DNA from 2 places in the Lactobacillus sp. ESL0700 genome. Region 1 is predicted to be linked to the other one. Evidence: riboswitches for the same ligand, from Rfam matches in the RefSeq annotation. Region 1 holds a riboswitch; the other holds the start of a gene.
The links. Region 1 has a riboswitch for FMN ahead of OZX63_RS04585 (ECF transporter S component). Riboswitches for the same ligand answer to the same signal wherever they lie in the genome.
Positions count from the first base shown of each region.

Region 1 (9,119 bases):
GCCAATTTAGCAGCCTTCATCAGCTTGCTATGGGCCGTCTCGAGCAAGCCGTTAGTTTGATAGTAATCAGCTTGAACTAACAGACTGTCAAGATAGGCTGAAGAATCCTCTTTAATGTTATACAGCAGTGACAGGCCATCATCGTCTTCGCCATCATTCAGTAAAATTTCTGCTAAGTAAACCTTGAATAAGTCTTCTTTAGGAAATTGGGCAATCAGGCTGCGATAAACTTCTTTTGATAAGTTAGTAAAACCTAGCCCAGTTAAATTTTCAGCTAAAGATGCCAATACTTCTGGTTCATCATTATCCAAGGCCTTTTTTAGTAAGACTTTTTCCTGCGAAAAATCTTGTTTTTCAATTGAATCAAGTAATTGTTCAGAATACATTTAGTCCCTCCATTACCTTAATTATGACATAAAATCAGCTTAACAAGAAACATCCTGAATTATTTATGCCCAACAAAAAAGACGGTGACCATCACATCACCGTCTTTTAAGATAAAACTATTAAATTATTTAACAGCTTCTTTAAGAGCCTTACCAGGTCTAAATGCAGGAACCTTACTTGCTGGGATTTCAATTTCATCACCAGTTTGTGGGTTACGACCCTTGCGGGCTGCACGTTCACGAACTTCAAAAGTACCAAAGCCGATTAATTGAACCTTGTTACCTTTTGCAAGATCATCTTGGATTGCGCTAAAAATTACATCAACAGCAGTAGCTGCGTCCTTCTTAGTTAATTTAGTTCTTGAAGCTACTTCTGAAACTAATTCTGCTTTATTTGCCATCTGGACTTCACCTCCCAAAATTTGAGTCCCCCTAACTGGACTCAAAGCTTATTCTTCAACTGAAGAATAAGAAATAATGATTACAATTTAATCATTGTTTCCATGCACTCAAAATAGCACAAAAGCCTTACTACAACAAGCTTTTTTACTAAAAATATTATTTTTTGTATATTTGTAATATACAAATCACTTTCTCTTACGCGCTATTATTTTAATTGGTGTCCCTGTAAAATCAAAGTTCTCCCGCAATTGATTTACTAAAAAGCGTTGATAAGAAAAGTGCATTAATTCTGCATCATTAACAAAGACTACAAATGTCGGCGGATTAGTTGACACTTGGGTCATATAGTAAACTCTTAAACGTTTCCCCTTAATCATTGGCGTCGGCACTAATTTACTTGCTTCTAGCAGTAAGTCATTGAGTACACTAGACTTAATCCGTTGATTTTGGTTTTGGTAAACCTGCTTAACCATCTTCGGAATTTGGTCAAGTCGCTGACCGGTTTTAGCAGAAACAAACAAAATCGGTGCGTAATCAAGATACTGGAATTCTTGCCGAATTGTCTGCTCAAATTCCTTAGCACTGGTGCTGCTCTTCTTTGGTAAATCCCACTTGTTAACAATAATGATAATTCCGCGGCCCGCGTCATGGGCATAGCCAGCAACGTGCTTGTCTTGCTCGCGAATGCCTGTACTTGCATCTAAGACAAGACAAACAACGTCTGAGTGCTCAATTGCCCCCATTGCACGCATTACAGAGTACTTCTCCGTCTTTTCGTAGACCTTGCCCCGACGTCTGATACCAGCGGTGTCGACAATCCTAAATTTAGTGCCATCTTCACCAACAAATGGACTATCAACAGCGTCCCTGGTAGTGCCTTCTTCATTGTTGACGATAACGCGCTTCTCACCGACTAATTGATTAACAATCGATGATTTACCAACATTTGGTCGACCAATAACACTAAAGGAAATTTGGTCGTCGTCTTTTTTAGCTAAGTCTTTTGGCAGCTCGCTAACAATCCGATCAAGTAAATCACCAATTCCTGTTCCGTGAACACTTGATACGGGGATTGGATCGCCAAAGCCTAAGCTGTAAAAATCATAAATATCGGCCCGCTGCTCAGGGTTATCAGCCTTGTTTACAGCCAAAATAACCGGTTTTTCGGTGCGATAGAGTAAATGAGCAATTCGCTCATCTAAGTCCGTCAGGTGGTTAGTTACGCTGGTCAAAATCACGATAACATCAGCTTCATCAATCGCAATTTCTGCTTGCGCCCGAATTTCATCTTCAATGCGGCCATTTTCCCACGTGATACCACCTGTATCAATTAGGTCAAACTTCTGCCCCATCCATTCAGCCTTGGCATAGTTACGGTCACGAGTGACACCGGGCTTATCTTCAACAATTGCTAAACGCTCATTAATAATCCGGTTGAAAAGCGTTGATTTACCAACATTTGGTTGGCCAACAATTGCAACTACTGGTAAAACCATCTTTCAGCCTCCTTTATAAAATAAAAAAAGCCGGCTATACAGTCGGCTTTTTTATTATGATTAACGACGGTCCTTTAATTGGTCACCAATAATGTCACCTAAAGCGAAACCGCTGTCTTCGTTGTTCATGTACTTCTTAACAGAGTTTCTGTTATTGTTGTATGAACTGTGTGAACGAGAACCTTCATTGTCAGAGCCTTTAGAATCAGCTGCCTTCATTGAAAGTGAAATCCGACGTTCACTTGGGTCAATGTTCAAAACCTTAACCTTAACAGTTTGGCCAACTTCCAAAACATCACTAGGTTTGTCCACGTGCTTGTATGAAATTTCTGAAACGTGAACTAAGCCTTGAATACCGTCAGCAACTTCAACGAAAGCACCAAAGTTAGTCAATGACTTAACTTCACCTTCAAAAATGTCGCCTTCGTGTAAGTCTGAAGTAGCTTGTTCAAATGGAGAAGGTTCAGTTTGCTTGATTGAAAGGGAGATGCGATGTCTGTCATCATCAATACCGATAACTTTGACCTTAACATCTTGACCAGCCTTTAATACATCGCTAGGCTTATCAACGTGCTTGTATGAAATTTCTGAGATGTGAACTAAACCGTCAACACCACCAACATCAACAAAGGCACCAAAGTTAGTCAAACGAGAAACTTTACCTTCAACAACATCACCAACAACTAATTGTGATGCTACTTTATCAAAGGCTTCTTCACGTTCTTCTTCAATTAAGTCCTTGTGTGAAAGAATCAGACGATTCTTACTTGGATCAATTTCGGTAATCTTAAGTTTCATGGTCTTACCAATGTATGGCTTAAGATCGGAAACGTAACGGTTAGAAATAAGTGAAGCTGGTAAAAATCCTCTAGTACCAACGTCAACTAATAAACCACCACGAACAGAAGCTGTGACAGTACCTTCGATTGTCTTACCTGCTTCAAAGTCCTTTTGTAATTCGTCATAAGCTTCTCTTTCCTTAAGACGAGTTACTGAGAAGAAGAACTCACCGTTTTCCTTGTCGCCACCGGCTTTTCTTAAAACTAAAGCCTTAAGCTTGTCACCTGGTTTAACAAGGTCACGTAAATCGGCGTTGCGGTCTGAAGTGAATTCACGACGTGGGATTACACCTTCGACACCGGCATTTTCAACACCAACATCGATTTGGCCGTCTTCAACGTCTAATACTTCTACATCGACGATATCTCCGACCTCAACCCCTTGCATTTGTTTCAATGCATCTAAAAATTGATTACTGTTTTCTGACATTATTTACCTCCCAATATCATAATCTAATTCTAAATGAAAGTTAGATATTTTTCTACTGTTTTAACCCCTTTTTTATAGTTTTTTTTGACTTTTTTTAATTTCAGCCAAAATTGCGGCCACAACTTGGTCAATTGACATGGTCGTTGTATCGATTTCAATCGCATCTGATGCCTTTTTCAGCGGCGAAATTTCCCGATGGGAATCTTTATAGTCGCGAGCTGCAATGTCCTGCTCAATTTCAGCGACCGTTTTATCGGACTTAATCCCGCGCTCCTGCAAGTCGAGCAGCCGTCTTTCTGCCCGCGATCTTGGTGATGCGACTAAAAAGATTTTAACTTCAGCATCAGGTAAAACAGTTGTCCCAATATCACGGCCGTCCATTATAACATTTACTTTTCCGGCCATTTGCCGCTGCAAAACAACCATCTTAGCTCGTACACCAGCCAAAGCAGATACCTGTGAGACATTGGCAGAAATTTCTGGTGTCCGAATCTCACGAGAAATATCTTTCGTACCCGCAAAGACTTTTTGTTCACCATTAACAGCTTTAAGTTCAATGCCATCCTGGTCGATTGCTTTTAAAATTCCAGCTTCATCACCATAATCAAGGTGATGCGACCGAGCAATTACCGTACATGCACGGTACATTGCTCCAGTGTCAATGTAAATAAAATCTAACTTTTGCGCAATAATTTTTGCGACTGTACTTTTACCAGCTGAAGCTGGTCCATCAATTGCTACTTGCATTCAATCAAAAAGGGACGCATAGTCCCTATCCTTTCTTAATAATTATCTCAATTTAAGTGTTTGTCCGGCATATACTTGGCCGTCAGCGCTAAGGCCATTAAGGCGGATTAATTCTTGCGGCAAGACGTTATTCTTTTGGGCAATGCTAGTTAAAGTATCACCAACTTGAACAACATATTGACTTGGCACCTGCTGCTTTTTGGCTTGCGCCTTTTTAGCCAAGGATTTCTTAGCTTTGGCTTTTTTAACTTTAGGTGCCTGCTGCTTTTTAGCTGCAACCTTTGCCTTTTTTGGTTTGCTTTTAGCCGCTTGTTTTTCTTGCTTCACATGCTTAGCAGGTTTTTTAGGCGACTTTTTGGTTGTTTTTTGCAATTCAACAGCCTGCTCCTTGACCTGATCACTTGAAGCTAAGTGATGAACAACAGGAATAAGAGCAATAATCACAACGACCAAAATTGCCATCGTGACTAGCCAGCCTTTATAATGTGGCCTGTTAATCACGGCTCTGGGCTCATTTGGACGTGCGTAATGTTTATATGATTTTTCCTGTTTCTGATTCATCAAAATACCTCGATTCACCTAACTTGTTTAATTTTAGCATATTTACCGGCGTTTTTGGATAAAAAAATCGGCCATTTGAATGACCGACTTAAGTTAAATTATCTCTTTAAATTGAAATTCTTTTGAACAAAAGGTTTCAAGTTACGTAAAACTGCTTCAAACAATAGGTAAACAACAACACTGTTGATTAATCCCTTTACGAGATTGAACGGAACAATTATTCCGAAAATATATGCTCCCATTGATGGAATATGTAACATCTGACCTAAGTATACCTTTTCGGTAAAGCCAAGCAAACCAGAATAACCGTGGATTGCTGGCAATTTTGGTATCATTGTTACAGCGTACATTGGCGTCAAAATCAAGGCATTCAGGGTTGCCAAAACAACTGCCATGGCAATTGTCCCGCAAATCAAACCAATAATTGGCTTAACGTGGCGCTTCATTCCACTTGTTTCATCATGCTTCATATTTCTAGTGACAAAGTAAAATGGTAATGCAAAGGAAATTGATGCTAACAATGCTGCTAGTTGACCAACAACACTTGGTAAGCTAAATCCACTATAAACCAAACTTAACAGCATTCTAATAATCGCAATGAAAAACCCTGGCCAAGCGCCAAAAAGAAACATCCCAATTGTAATAATGACATCAGAAAAATCAAATTTTAAGAAACTCGCATTCGGTAAAATCGGAATCCCCGTAAACTTAATGATGACAAATGCTACCGCACCAAACATCGCACAGGCGATTAATAATGCTAAATTACTCGTACTCTTACTCTTCAAAAAACTTACCTCCAAAACAATATTAGGTCTGTTGCTCCTAGCAACAGACCTAATAAAAGTAAGCTTTTTATCTACTTTTCTTTTAGTTTAGTCTGTCTTCTTTCATCTAGACTTTAACTATCGGTACCACTATGGGGTTCCACCGTTTACACGGGTCGCGGACTTACCGCCGGTCGGGACTTACACCCTGCCATGAAGACAACAAACTCTTTATTAATTTCTATCAATATACTAGTCTACATGCTTCAATCTGTCAACTTCTTCATGAGACAATTCGCGATATTTACCAGACACAAGACCATCAAGTGTCAAGAAAGAATACTTCTCCCGCGCTAGTTTTTCAACTTGATGGTTAACAGCCTTAAACATTTTTTTAACTTGGTGATAATGTCCTTCATGAATGGTCAATTGGACAATCTGCCGATTATGCTTTTTATCTGTGCGAATAATTTTTACCTTAGCTGGAGAACTCTTGTGGTGGTCAAATTCAACTCCGCGCGCTAATTGCTTGCTTTCTTCAGGCAATAATTGGCCTTCAATGCGGGCAACATAAACCTTAGCAACCTTGTTACGCGGATGCATCATTAAATTGGCTAACTCACCATCATTAGTCATTAAGAGTAAGCCCGACGTATCGTAATCAAGGCGTCCAACTGGGTATAACCGGTATGGTAAATCGCTAAAGTAATCGACCACTGTTTTTCTACCCTTGTCATCATTAGCAGTAGAAACAACTCCCCGTGGTTTATAAAACACGTAGGTGTGCAAGCTCTCGCGTTCGATTGGTTCGCCGTCAACCGTAATGTTGCTAAAAGTTTCTACTTTAGTCCCAAGTTTAGTGATAATTTCACCATCTACAGTGACGCGACCTTCCGTAATCATCTTTTCGGCCTTGCGTCTTGAGGCGATTCCTGCCTCAGCAATTACTTTTTGTAAACGTTGTAACGCCATTATTTTTCTCCTTTTTGTATGCTGGCCAAGTTCTTATCAGCCTGACCCTTAGCCGCAAATAAATCTATTTCGCCTTCCGCATTAATACTGTCATCTTCAAAATCTTCAATTAGCGGCAAATCGGCTAAGCTTTGGTAGCCAAAATACTGCAGGAAGTAGTCACTAGTAACATACAAGTTGGGATGCCCCGGTGCATCTTTTTTGCCGTTAACTTTAACAAGGCCGCGCCAAATCAATGTTTGCAATGCGCCAGATGAGTTAACTCCGCGAATGTCATCAATTTCGACCCGCGTGATTGGCTGGCGATATGCAACAATTGCCAAAATTTCCAAAGCTGACTGACTGAGTGTTTTTGTTAAATCTTTTTGGAAGTAACTAGCTACTGTCTTAGCAACTTCAGGGCGCGTCGTTAACTTGTAATTATGGTTAATATGCAGTAGTTGCAATCCTGAATCATGATTTTCCTGCAATTTATCGGCCAAATTTTTAGCTAGTTCTCGTAAAGCCGGCTGGCCAACCTGCAATAATTCGCATAAATTATCACTAACAATCCCGTTGTCTCCTGCTACATAAAGTAGAGCCTCTAATTGCGCAATTTTACTTGGCATTAACATCAATTCCTTCTAATTCTAAGTCGCCATACGTTCGCGATTGACTGACCCTGATTTTCTGCTTCTTGCATAACTCCAGTAACGCTAAGAACAAACCGATAACATCGGACAAACTATGCAACTCATCACTGCACGCAAAAAAGCTAACCTTTTTTCCACCAGCGGTTTTTGCTTCTAAGAAAGTAATCATTTCCGTAATTGGTGTTTCCTTTACCTCGACGGATGCAATATCTGGCTGTCTGATTTTTAGCCGCTGAAGTACAACCATAAAAGTATTAGCCAGTTCAGTTGCCGTAATCTGCCCAGTTGGAAGGGGCTGCACCTTTTTAGTTTGCGGAACACTCTCCTCTTTAGCCGCAGTAATTGGCACTGCTTCATTACGCTTTTTAAAATAAGCCGATATCTTTTTAAAGACTGAATACTGAACTAATTGCTGAACTAACTCATCTCGTGGGTCCTCCTCGACCTCATCTTCGATAAAATCATTCTGCGGCAATAAAGACTGCGATTTAATTCGCAAAAGCGTTGACGACATTACAAAATACTCACCCGCAATTTGCAAATTTAATTGCTGCATTTGCTGCAGGTAAGCCAAATACTGACTAGTAATCTGTGCAATTGGAATGTCATAAATATCAATTTTTTGCGACTTAATCAGGTGCAATAGTAAATCTAGCGGGCCCTCAAAATTAGGTAATTCTAAAGTTAAATTATCACTCATGGTTTTTATTTTCTGTTAAATATTTAAGTAGGCGGGTCCAGTCAGGCAGAGCCGTCACCCGTTTATTAGGATTGCTAGCTGCCAATTCACGGACTGCAGCTGCCTCATACTTAGGACTGCGATAATCGGGAGCAAACGAAAGATAGCGAATAATAATGAAATTCGCATCATTCTGCGTCCCGATGACCCCAATAAAATTGGCATTATTTTCGCGATACAAGTAAAGCTGAAATTCCGAACTAGTTTTATTCAAGTTGATTTCATCTTTTAGGTTGGCAAGATTTTTAAAATCCTTTAGGTAAGACAAAAGGCCCATGGCGACCTTTTCCTTATCACTTTTACATTCAATTAACATTTAATCACCTAAGCTCGCGGATGCGCTTTAGCATAAACCTGAAGAATATGCTTTTGCGATAAATTGGTATAAATCTGGGTGGTGCTAATATCAGAGTGACCCAGGATTTCCTGCACAACACGCAAATCGGCCCCATTTTCTAATAAGTGGGTCGCAAAAGTGTGGCGCAAAGTATGTGGTGTCACATCTTTGGTTATCTGGGCCATTCGACAATAGCGCTTAATAATCTGCCAAACTGCTTGCCTGGTTAATGAGCCACCGCGATTATTAAGAAAAATATAATCGCTAGCTTTACCGACCTTTAATAGTAGTGGCTCGCGCACCTTCGTCTGATAACTTTCAATCCACGAAATGGCCACTGGACTAATCGGAATCAGTCGTTCCTTAGAGCCTTTACCAAAGACTTTCAGCAATTTTAATTCTTCATGCAAATCATCGAATTTTAGATTAATCAATTCGCTAACTCGAATCCCAGTAGCGTATAGCGTTTCAAGTAGTGCACGGTCGCGCAAGCCTAACTTTTGATGAACATCAGGTTGAGCTAGCAAACGCTCAACCTCGTCAACCGTCAGAGCAACCGGCAGCCGCTGCTCCTTTTTAGGTGGGTCAATCTCAAGCATTGGATTTAACTTTTGAATGTTTTGCCTAGCTAGCCACTGGTAAAATTTTCGCAAACTTGAAATCATCCGGCTAATCGAACTGGTAGCCTTATTCAAATCACGCTGCTGAGCTAAAAAGGCGTCGATGTCTAAGGCCTTAGTTGGCCACGCCGTTAGATTTTCGTTAGTTAAAAATGCGAGAAACTCGGTTAAATCTTGGCGGTAAGCTGTAA
Region 1 covers NZ_CP113930.1:956,478-965,596, reverse strand. Annotated here, with positions in the region: gene OZX63_RS04615 (tetratricopeptide repeat protein) at 1-386, opposite strand, end outside; gene OZX63_RS04610 (HU family DNA-binding protein) at 512-787, opposite strand; gene der (ribosome biogenesis GTPase Der) at 974-2,284, opposite strand; gene rpsA (30S ribosomal protein S1) at 2,345-3,553, opposite strand; gene cmk ((d)CMP kinase) at 3,626-4,300, opposite strand; gene OZX63_RS04590 (LysM domain-containing protein) at 4,343-4,861, opposite strand; gene OZX63_RS04585 (ECF transporter S component) at 4,960-5,601, opposite strand; FMN riboswitch at 5,740-5,853, opposite strand; gene OZX63_RS04580 (pseudouridine synthase) at 5,881-6,600, opposite strand; gene scpB (SMC-Scp complex subunit ScpB) at 6,600-7,208, opposite strand; gene OZX63_RS04570 (segregation/condensation protein A) at 7,198-7,932, opposite strand; gene OZX63_RS04565 (reductase) at 7,925-8,287, opposite strand; gene xerD (site-specific tyrosine recombinase XerD) at 8,296-9,119, opposite strand, start outside.

Region 2 (9,119 bases), 750 kb from region 1:
CAACCAAAAAAACGTATGGTCTTATGCCATACGTTTTTTATCGCTATTTTAAATTATTATTTAGCTTTTTCAAGTGAATCCTTAACGGCTTCTTTAATCGCCTTACTTGTTTGTGAAGCACCAGATACCGCATCAACGTCATAAGTGTTAGCTGCAATCATTTTCTTAGGAAGTTCTTGAACTGCCTTCAGTCCATAATCATCGCTCTCAGTTTGCTTCAATACTTCAATATCGGCAATCTTACCATCATCGCTAAGCGTGGTCCGAACAACTACGCCATCGCCCATTCCTTGATTACTGTAGCCAAGGTATTGGTTTTTACTAGTTGAATACTTTTGATGATCTTCATCACTAGTTGCATCAAAGTTAGGATTAATACTTACATCATTTAAGTTAATCCCACCTGAAACTGGCAATTCTTGCTTAACAGCTGCCGCATTTTCACCAGCAATCTTACCAGAGATCAGACAGTCAGCTACATTACCACCAGTAGTATATTTATTAACAAATGGTGCGCCCAATTCACCTGCTTCATACAAGTGCGGAATAGGTTGGTTATCAGGATCAAGTACTTGGGCATGATCATCACGCCGTCCCCCACCTTGTGTATTTAGCATATTTTGTCTTAAAGCAATGGCATAATATGGGCCATTCTCACTAAATTTGCGTAAAGTTTCAGGTTCGCGATGAAAGGCGTAATCCTTTCCTTGCTCAGCCATAAAATTAAACTCTGCAATGGTATTAGTAAGTGTCTCTGGTTTTTTACCAATCTTTTGCGCTAATTCAGTTATCGATGATGCCTTAATCGCTTTTTCCAAGAAACCTGGAACTTTCAAGCCATCGTCTGGTTCATTCTTGAGTTCATCGTATTTTTGTTGGTCAAAAATCATGTACGGATGGTTTTGGTTCAACGGCACAACCCAATCACCATGATTATAAATATGACCATGACGGTTCATCTCTGCTTCGTTAAAGTAACGCGTACCGTCATCACCAACAACAATTACACTACCAGTGGAGCTTTCTTGCCAAAAGACATTCAGAGCGTACGTTGAACGCGCACCTTCTTCTTGTCTTAATGACAACCCGTGGAATTGCCCCAGTGACTCAAATGAACGCATATTCCATAATTGTGCGTTTACTTCTTCGAGCATCTTAATGCCGTCACCCTTGTTGTACAAAGTACCAATTGGTGACAAGTAAGAGGATTGCAAGAAGCCTTGAATCATATCTTTATTATTTTCAAAACCACCAACAGCTAAAACAACCCCATTGTTCACTTTAATATTGCGCAAAACGTGGTCACGCTCAATTTGCACACCAATCACCGTTTTAGTAGCACCATCTTGAATCAAATGCTTGGCAGGTGAAGCATACCAAACGTCAATTTTATCGGATCGGTCTAAAACTTTTTGCCGTAAAATCTTCCACAGCGCTGCATCATCAACACCACTATGTACTAAATAGGCATCATAAGAATCAGCATCAAGTAATTCTGGATATTCTGTCACATAAGCAGTTGACGGCGTATTAGCCAGCAGCTTTTTCATGCTAACAGGTTCAACGTCTAAATATTTTCTAAAGTAATCGCCCATGTTAGCCATGCCTTCAATTAAAGCATTGAAAACTTTTTTGTCAGGCTTTAATGGTGCCGCAAGATGTTCGTGATAATTTTTCAAGCCTTCAAAGTCAGTCCCGGCACCGACCATTTGACCTGAATACCTTGTATTACCACCTTCATGTCCTTCTGGAGCACTGTCTACTAATAAAACTTTTGCGCCATTATCTGCCGCAAACCTTGCTGCAGTAGCACCAGCACCACCGAATCCTAGAACGGCAACATCATAAACTGCATCCCATTGAAATTTTTGATTATTAACCATAAGTAAACCTCCTATCAGTAATTTCTTGTTCACGCTTTCATTAAATACTATAATTGGTAATATGTGAAATACTTAATTATTAAAATCAATATTACAAAATAGGCATAGGTAAATATTAATGAACAATCGCTTATTAATTTTTCTGGAAACATTAGAAAACAGCAATTCAATTTCGGAAGCCGCGCAAAAATTATACTTGAGTCAGCCCTATCTTAGCCGTGTCATTAAAAAGTATGAGCAAAAATACAATGTTATTTTAGTTAAACGCGACACTAAACCAATCAAATTAACGCCAGCAGCACATCTATTAATTAAATATTTACGGAAAAACTTGCAGCTGCAACATCAATTAAAAGTAAAAATGAAGCAGTATGAAAAGAATTCTTTTCCCACCTTACAAATGGGAATTACGCCGCCATTAGGTGAAAAATTCAACTTAGTCGTATTGCCGCAATTATTTGCAAAATTTCCTAACCTGCAAACCAAAACTTTCGAATTAAGCACGGCAGATGCCGAAAAAGCCTTTCAGGATGGGCAATTAGATCTTTTTGTCGGCAATACGATTCTCTTACCAAATGTTAAAAATGAAAGCTTATACACTTCTGCACAAGTTTTGGTTCTAGGCCGGTACTCACATTTGTATGAAGCTGGTAAACGTGAAATCAAGCTGACAGCTCAGGATTTAAATAAAATCAATCACGAAAAATTTATCGTGACTGATGGCGAGCGCGGCTACCAGGCAATTATCAACAACTACTTTAGCAATATTGGCCTAGAATTTTATCCCACGATCCACGTTCGTGACTCTACAACAGCACTTAAATTAGCTGAACTAGGATTAGGAAACATGACAACCAGTATCGAAGCTGTCAACGAGCAAAAGCTATCCAATATCAACTATGTCCGTCTGCCTAGAAATGAAATTAACGTTAATTTTTCTATTTCCACAATTAAGTCGCAACCAAGGCTCACAGATGAAATTAAATATGCAACGCAAATTCTAAAAACAGATTTTGTTGATAAAATTATTTAATATCACAAAAAAGCCATGACTTCTTCACAGTCATGGCTTTTTAAGCATGTATTTATGTAAGAAAAAATGGCGATATTATAAATTATTAATTTGCTCTTCCAAGCTTAGAACCTCTAAGATATCCGTTGCACATTCAGCTCCCTTATTGCCAGATTTTCCACCAGCACGATCAGTTGCTTGAGCAACAGTGTCGGTCATCAAGACGCCGAACATTACTGGTACTGGACCATTAGCAGTGGCTGCTGCTAATTGTGACGCTGTACCTTCACAAACATAAGTGTAGTGGTCGGTTTCACCGCGAATAACTGCGCCCAAAGCGATAATGCCATCAACCTTACCACTTTTAGCCAAACAGTTAACAGTCCGCGAAATTTCATATGCCCCTGGCACATGAACAACAACAATGTTGTCACTAGGTACACCAGACATCTTCAATTGTTCTAAAGCGCCGCTAAGTAAGCGATCGGTCACAACGCCATTAAATTTGGCAACCACAATTCCAATTCTTTTATCTTGCTGTGCCACTAATTTTCCTGTCAGTTCTTTCATTTTAGTCTACCTCATTTAAAATATGGTTCATTTCGTGCTTTTTAGTGCTCAAGTATTGTCTGTTTTCCTCAGTGAGTCCAACTTCCATTGGAATCCGTTCCACTACCTGCACGCCAAAGTTTTCTAACTGGTCAACCTTATCTGGATTGTTGGTCATTAACTTAACTTCTGTGATGCCTTTTTGGCGTAAAATTTCGCCGGCAACATTATAGCGACGCGCATCAACCGGCAAACCTAATTGCTGGTTGGCTTCTACAGTATTCATACCTTCATCCTGCAATTTATATGCGCGCAACTTGTTTTCCAGACCAATTCCGCGGCCTTCTTGACGCAGATACAGCACGGCACCCGAACCATTTTCTTCAATTTTGGTCAAAGCTTCTGCCAGTTGAGCACCGCAATCACAGCGCTTAGAGCCAAAAACATCCCCAGTCAAACATTCACTGTGCAGCCGCAATAAGAGTGGCTCACCCGGTTTAATGTCACCTTTACTAATTAACAATGTTGGCTGCTTGTCTGGGTGCTTACTGTCTCTAAAGCCTTCAAGTTGGAAATGACCATATTTAGTTGGAAAATCAACTTTAGTGATGGATTCAATTGCCAAATCTTTATTTTCTTGCCGTTTACGGTACTCAATTAATTCCTCAATTGTTAGGTAAGGAATGCCTAAGCCTTCTGCCAATGCCTTTAAGTCCTTGCGGCGAGCCATCGTACCGTCTTTTTTAATGCATTCACAGATAAATCCAACTGGAGCCACTCCAGCTAAACGAGCTAAGTCAAGTGCGGCTTCAGTATGACCAGTCCGCTCTAAAACGCCACCTTCTTTGGCAACCAACGGAAAAACATGGCCAGGATGATAAAAGTCATCCCACTGACTATTAGGGTCTGCCAATTTTTTAATTGTTTTAGCCCGATCAAACGCGGAAATTCCCGTTGTCGTCTCGGTTGAGTCAACACTAAGAGTAAAGGCTGTGCCGAAAGTATCATTTGAGCCCGTTTCAAGTGGACTTAATTGCAAGCGGTCAGCGTACGCCTTACTCATCGGTACACATAACAAACCGCGAGCTTTAGAAATCATGGTGTTAACCATTTGCGGGGTTACCTTTTCTGCCAAACCGATCATGTCACCCTCAGATTCACGCTGTGGTGAATCTGCCACAATAACCAAGCCGCCGTTTCTCATATGATCAAGAATTTTGGCCATTTTTTCGTTTAGTTCGTCCTTCATTTTTATCCTCCTAAAATTCTTTTTTCCATGCCTGAATCTGCTTAACTGCGTAACGACCAATCATATCAACTTCGATATTAACGTGATCGCCAACTTGGCAATTAGCTAACGTGGTATTGGCAATAGTAAACGGAATTAGACTAACGCCAAAGACGTCGTTTTCTGCCATTGTGACTGTCAAACTAATACCATCAATTGCGATTGAGCCTTTTTCAACAATATACGGATCATACTTATGGGGCACTTGGAAGCGCAGCTCGATTGAATTTTCCGTTTCCGTACGCTTAATTAGTTCCGCCGTTGTATCAATATGACCAGCAACAATATGACCGTCAAGTGTGCTGTCGACACTAACCGATGGTTCCAAATTGACTAAACTGCCATTAGTAAGGTTGCCTAAGTTTGTTCGCTTCATTGTTTCTGGCATTACATCGACCGTAAACTCATCATTATCCCAAGCAGTAACCGTCAGACAAATGCCGTTGACCGCAATACTTGCACCAAGTGGCAGATTTTTTTGTGCCATTTTAGCTGAAGTAATGCCTAACTTGGCATGTTTTTCTGTAATATCTAAGCGCGTAATTTTACCCGTGCCTTGAATTATTCCTGTAAACATTTATCCTCTCTCCTTGCGCAAATACGCACATCTTGACCCAATTGTTGGACATTAAGAAGTTGATATTGCAATTTGTCACTTAAAGCTGGGCCAACTGCTGCTGGTAACCCGGTACCACCCAAAACTTGCGGAGCAACATAAGCAATAATTTCATCTGCTAGGTCAGCGGCAATAAATTCAGCTTGAATCTGACTGCCACCTTCAACCAGTAGTGACTGGATTTCACGCTGCGCAAGTAACGCCACAATTTTTTCTGGTGTCCATTTTTCAGCTGTCATACATTCAACATTTTCGCCTATTTTTTTAGTTAATGGCTGTTCACTAAGCAGCCAAATCTGTCCCGGTAATTGAAACAATTGCTTAGTAAAATCAAGTCGATTGGCATCCCGCGTGACTACAATCCTAATTGGCGGAATCGGCAAATTCTTGATCCTTACCGTTAATTGCGGATTGTCAATGCGTAATGTGTTAGCACCAATTAAAATCGCTTGATTACGGCACCGCAGTTTTTGGACATCAATTTGAGCTTTGTCCCCTGTTAAAAATGTCCGCTTCTGCTTAGGTTCATTAATTTTGCCGTCAAGTGACATCGCATACTTGAGCGTGACAAACGGGCGCTGTTTTTGATAGAAAAAGTTATAGCGCTCATATAACTGCTCTACACCGCCGATTACTTCGGTTTCAAGGCCATGCTCATTTAAATATTGCATCCCCTTGCCGCCGACAATTTGATGCGGATCTACTTGGCCAACTACCACGCGCTTAATGCCAACTTCCACTACCCGCTTAGCACACGGCGGTTGCTTGCCGTAATGGCTGCAAGGCTCTAGCGTGACGTACAAAGTCGCACCTTGCGCTAGACTTGGCTTAGCTAAATGTGACAACGTGTTAATCTCGGCATGTTCTTTACCATATTGGTGGTGGTAGCCTGTTGCTAGTACTTGCCCATCTTTAACCAAAACCGCACCAACAAGCGGATTAGTCCAGGTCGCACCCTGTGCTTTTAAAGCTTCATGAACGGCCATCTGCATGTAATCCTTGTCTTGCACTATCTTCACTTCCTAAATACACAAAAAAAGACCCCGTTGATTATTTCAACGAGGTCCATTCATTATTAACCAAATATGATTTCAGCGAAGTTCTCTTAAAACGACGCGAGTCAAATATTAGTCGTATTTGTTCTTCTCCCATCCAGACTTTAACTGTCGGTGCTAGACTCACACTAGCTCCACCGCGGTATACGCGGGTCACGGACTTCAACCTACTTAGACTGTCACCGTCGGTCAGGAATTACACCCTGCCCCGAAGAAACCGTATTCAATTACTTTAAGAATAAGCTAGGGGCTACTAAATGTCAATAGTTAAAGTTATAAAAGACTAGTTGCACCAATTAAAGATAGGCTTAATGACCTTGGCTCTAGTAATTTAGCTTAATAATATTTTCCAATCAGTCAAACTTACTGGCAAATTATTATTTTTAATAAAGTATTTTTTAAATGCCTTACCAAAGGCTAATTGTTCCTGGTCACGATGTTGATAGATGTCCCTGAGGGTCAAGCAAGCAGTTACCGCCAAGTTAACGGCCAAAATAATTAATAAACCAACCAATATGTATAACAGATAAAGCATCGTTCTACCTCTTTTGCAAATGTCATTCAGTATTGTACTACTTAAATAATACACTAAACCATAATTGCATAATTGTCAATCAATTATGTGAAATCGATTACAATTTTTCGTAAAAAAAGAAGAACCTGACGTTTTCAGATTCTTCTTTTTAACTTTAATACAGGTACTTTTTAGTAGCTTCTTTAGGATCCATCCCTGCACGTATTTTCAGTGACAATTCAATTGCCACATCGGCAATAATTGATTGGGGATCAATCACGTTGTATGGATGGTCCGGCGCCTTTTCCTGAGCCAAGGACAATTCCGTACAGCCAAGCAAAATCACGTTACAGCCATATTTATCATGCATTAATTGCAAAATATGATGGTATAAATCGTGATCGACCACGCCTTTTTCCTTGATATTAGCATAGATTAGTTTGGTTACTAGCGGCTGAATTTCTGGGCCGCCAAGTTCAACCTCGCGCCCAACTGCCTTAATTTCATCCGCATAAAGATGGTCATAAATTGAGCCTTCGGTTGCAATCAGGCCAATCTTTAGTTCATTCGGATACTTTTCAACAAATTGGTGCACGGCAATGCGCATCATATGCAAAAACGGAATATCCGTCAATTTAGCAAGATCATCGTAAAAATAATGCGCGGTATTACACGGCATAACGAAAAAGTCAGGTCCCAATTTTGCTTGTCCCAAAACATCTTCACGCAAATCTACCAAGCAATTAGGCTTAGTATGATCCTTGATATACGCTGTTCTGTCTGGAATTTGCGCATCGTTAACCAAAATATAATTCAGATAATCTTGATCCTTCGCAATTTTTACTCGATGATTCAATAACCGAACGTAGCTTTCAGTGGCGATCGTTCCCATGCCGCCAATAATACTAAAAAAATGCTTCATTTTTCTGCTCTTTTACTTATTAAAGTGCTCGCTTTGACCTTCCAATTCGTCAATGACTTGCTGGGCAACAACAATATCTGATGGATACGGGGTATCAATACCGCGCACCTTTTGAAAACCATCGGCACCCTTACCGCAAATTAACACAACATCGCCAGAATGAGCCATACTGATCGCATCATGAATAGCCTTCGTGCGATCAAGTTCAATCGTTACGTCAACTTTGGCATGATCGATACCAGCATCAATTTCTTCCGCAATATCTTTCGGATCTTCAAACCCCGGATCATCTGACGTTAAAAAGGCTTTGTCTGCGTATGCATTTAAGCTTTGGCTAAAACCAGGTCTGCGCGATACACCCTTGTCCCCAGGAGCACCAACGACCACAATAATTTTAGGATTATTGAATTCGCGCTGCATAAAGCTCATTAATGCCATCATTGATGCTTTATTATGAGCATAATCAACCACAATAATTCCGTGATCCTTAGTTACTTCCGTCTGCATTCTGCCCGGCACAGTAACGTTACTAATTCCCTTAGCAGCATCGGCATAATCTAACCCAGCTAACCCAGCACCGATAATTGCGGCAGTCCCGTTTGACTCGTTAAAGTCGCCCAGCATCTTCAACTTATAATCCCCAGCAATTGCTAGTTCCTTAGCCTTATCTGATGCACACAAAACTTGGAAGCGGGTTTCTGCCATATCACTTTCTTCTGAAGAAAAGCGGAAGTCAATCGGTGCCTTCAAATTAGGATTAGTGAATTTCTCATCCGCAAATAGATAAATACTGTCCGGATCTGTCGTCGTTGTTGCGGCAGCATAAATTTCATCAAAGTGATCACTTTGAGCATTGATGATACACTTACGTGCATTAACCATCAACTGCAATTTACAGTGCAGGTAATCCGCAAAGTTAGGGTGTTCATTTGGTCCAATATGATCCGGCGAAATATTTAAGAAAAAGCCCAAATCATAAGTTAAACCAAAGACGCGGTTCTTTTTATAAGCTTGACTGGAAACTTCCATTACCAAATGCGTCATCCCATTATCAACCGCGCGCCGCATATCACGGAATAAGTCCAGCGACTCCGGCGTTGTCAGACTAGACTTGAAGCTGTCTTCGGGTTTAGTCCCAACAACATCATTAACTGATGAAATCAGTGCCGTCTTACCACCGTTGACTTGATCCAACATCCCTTTTAGAAAGTATGCCGTTGTCGTTTTACCCTTTGTTCCCGTAATGGCCACAACAAATAGGTCATCTTGAGGAAAGCGGA
Region 2 covers NZ_CP113930.1:201,768-210,886, reverse strand. Annotated here, with positions in the region: gene OZX63_RS01085 (FAD-binding protein) at 57-1,883, opposite strand; gene OZX63_RS01080 (LysR family transcriptional regulator) at 2,002-2,916, shown strand; gene ribH (6,7-dimethyl-8-ribityllumazine synthase) at 2,992-3,465, opposite strand; gene ribA (GTP cyclohydrolase II) at 3,467-4,693, opposite strand; gene ribE (riboflavin synthase) at 4,704-5,309, opposite strand; gene ribD (bifunctional diaminohydroxyphosphoribosylaminopyrimidine deaminase/5-amino-6-(5-phosphoribosylamino)uracil reductase RibD) at 5,294-6,358, opposite strand; FMN riboswitch at 6,485-6,623, opposite strand; gene OZX63_RS01055 (hypothetical protein) at 6,735-6,938, opposite strand; gene OZX63_RS01050 (amino acid racemase) at 7,093-7,839, opposite strand; gene OZX63_RS01045 (UDP-N-acetylmuramoyl-L-alanyl-D-glutamate--2,6-diaminopimelate ligase) at 7,852-9,119, opposite strand, start outside.
Region 2: another riboswitch for FMN. It lies ahead of ribD (bifunctional diaminohydroxyphosphoribosylaminopyrimidine deaminase/5-amino-6-(5-phosphoribosylamino)uracil reductase RibD); the one in region 1 lies ahead of OZX63_RS04585 (ECF transporter S component).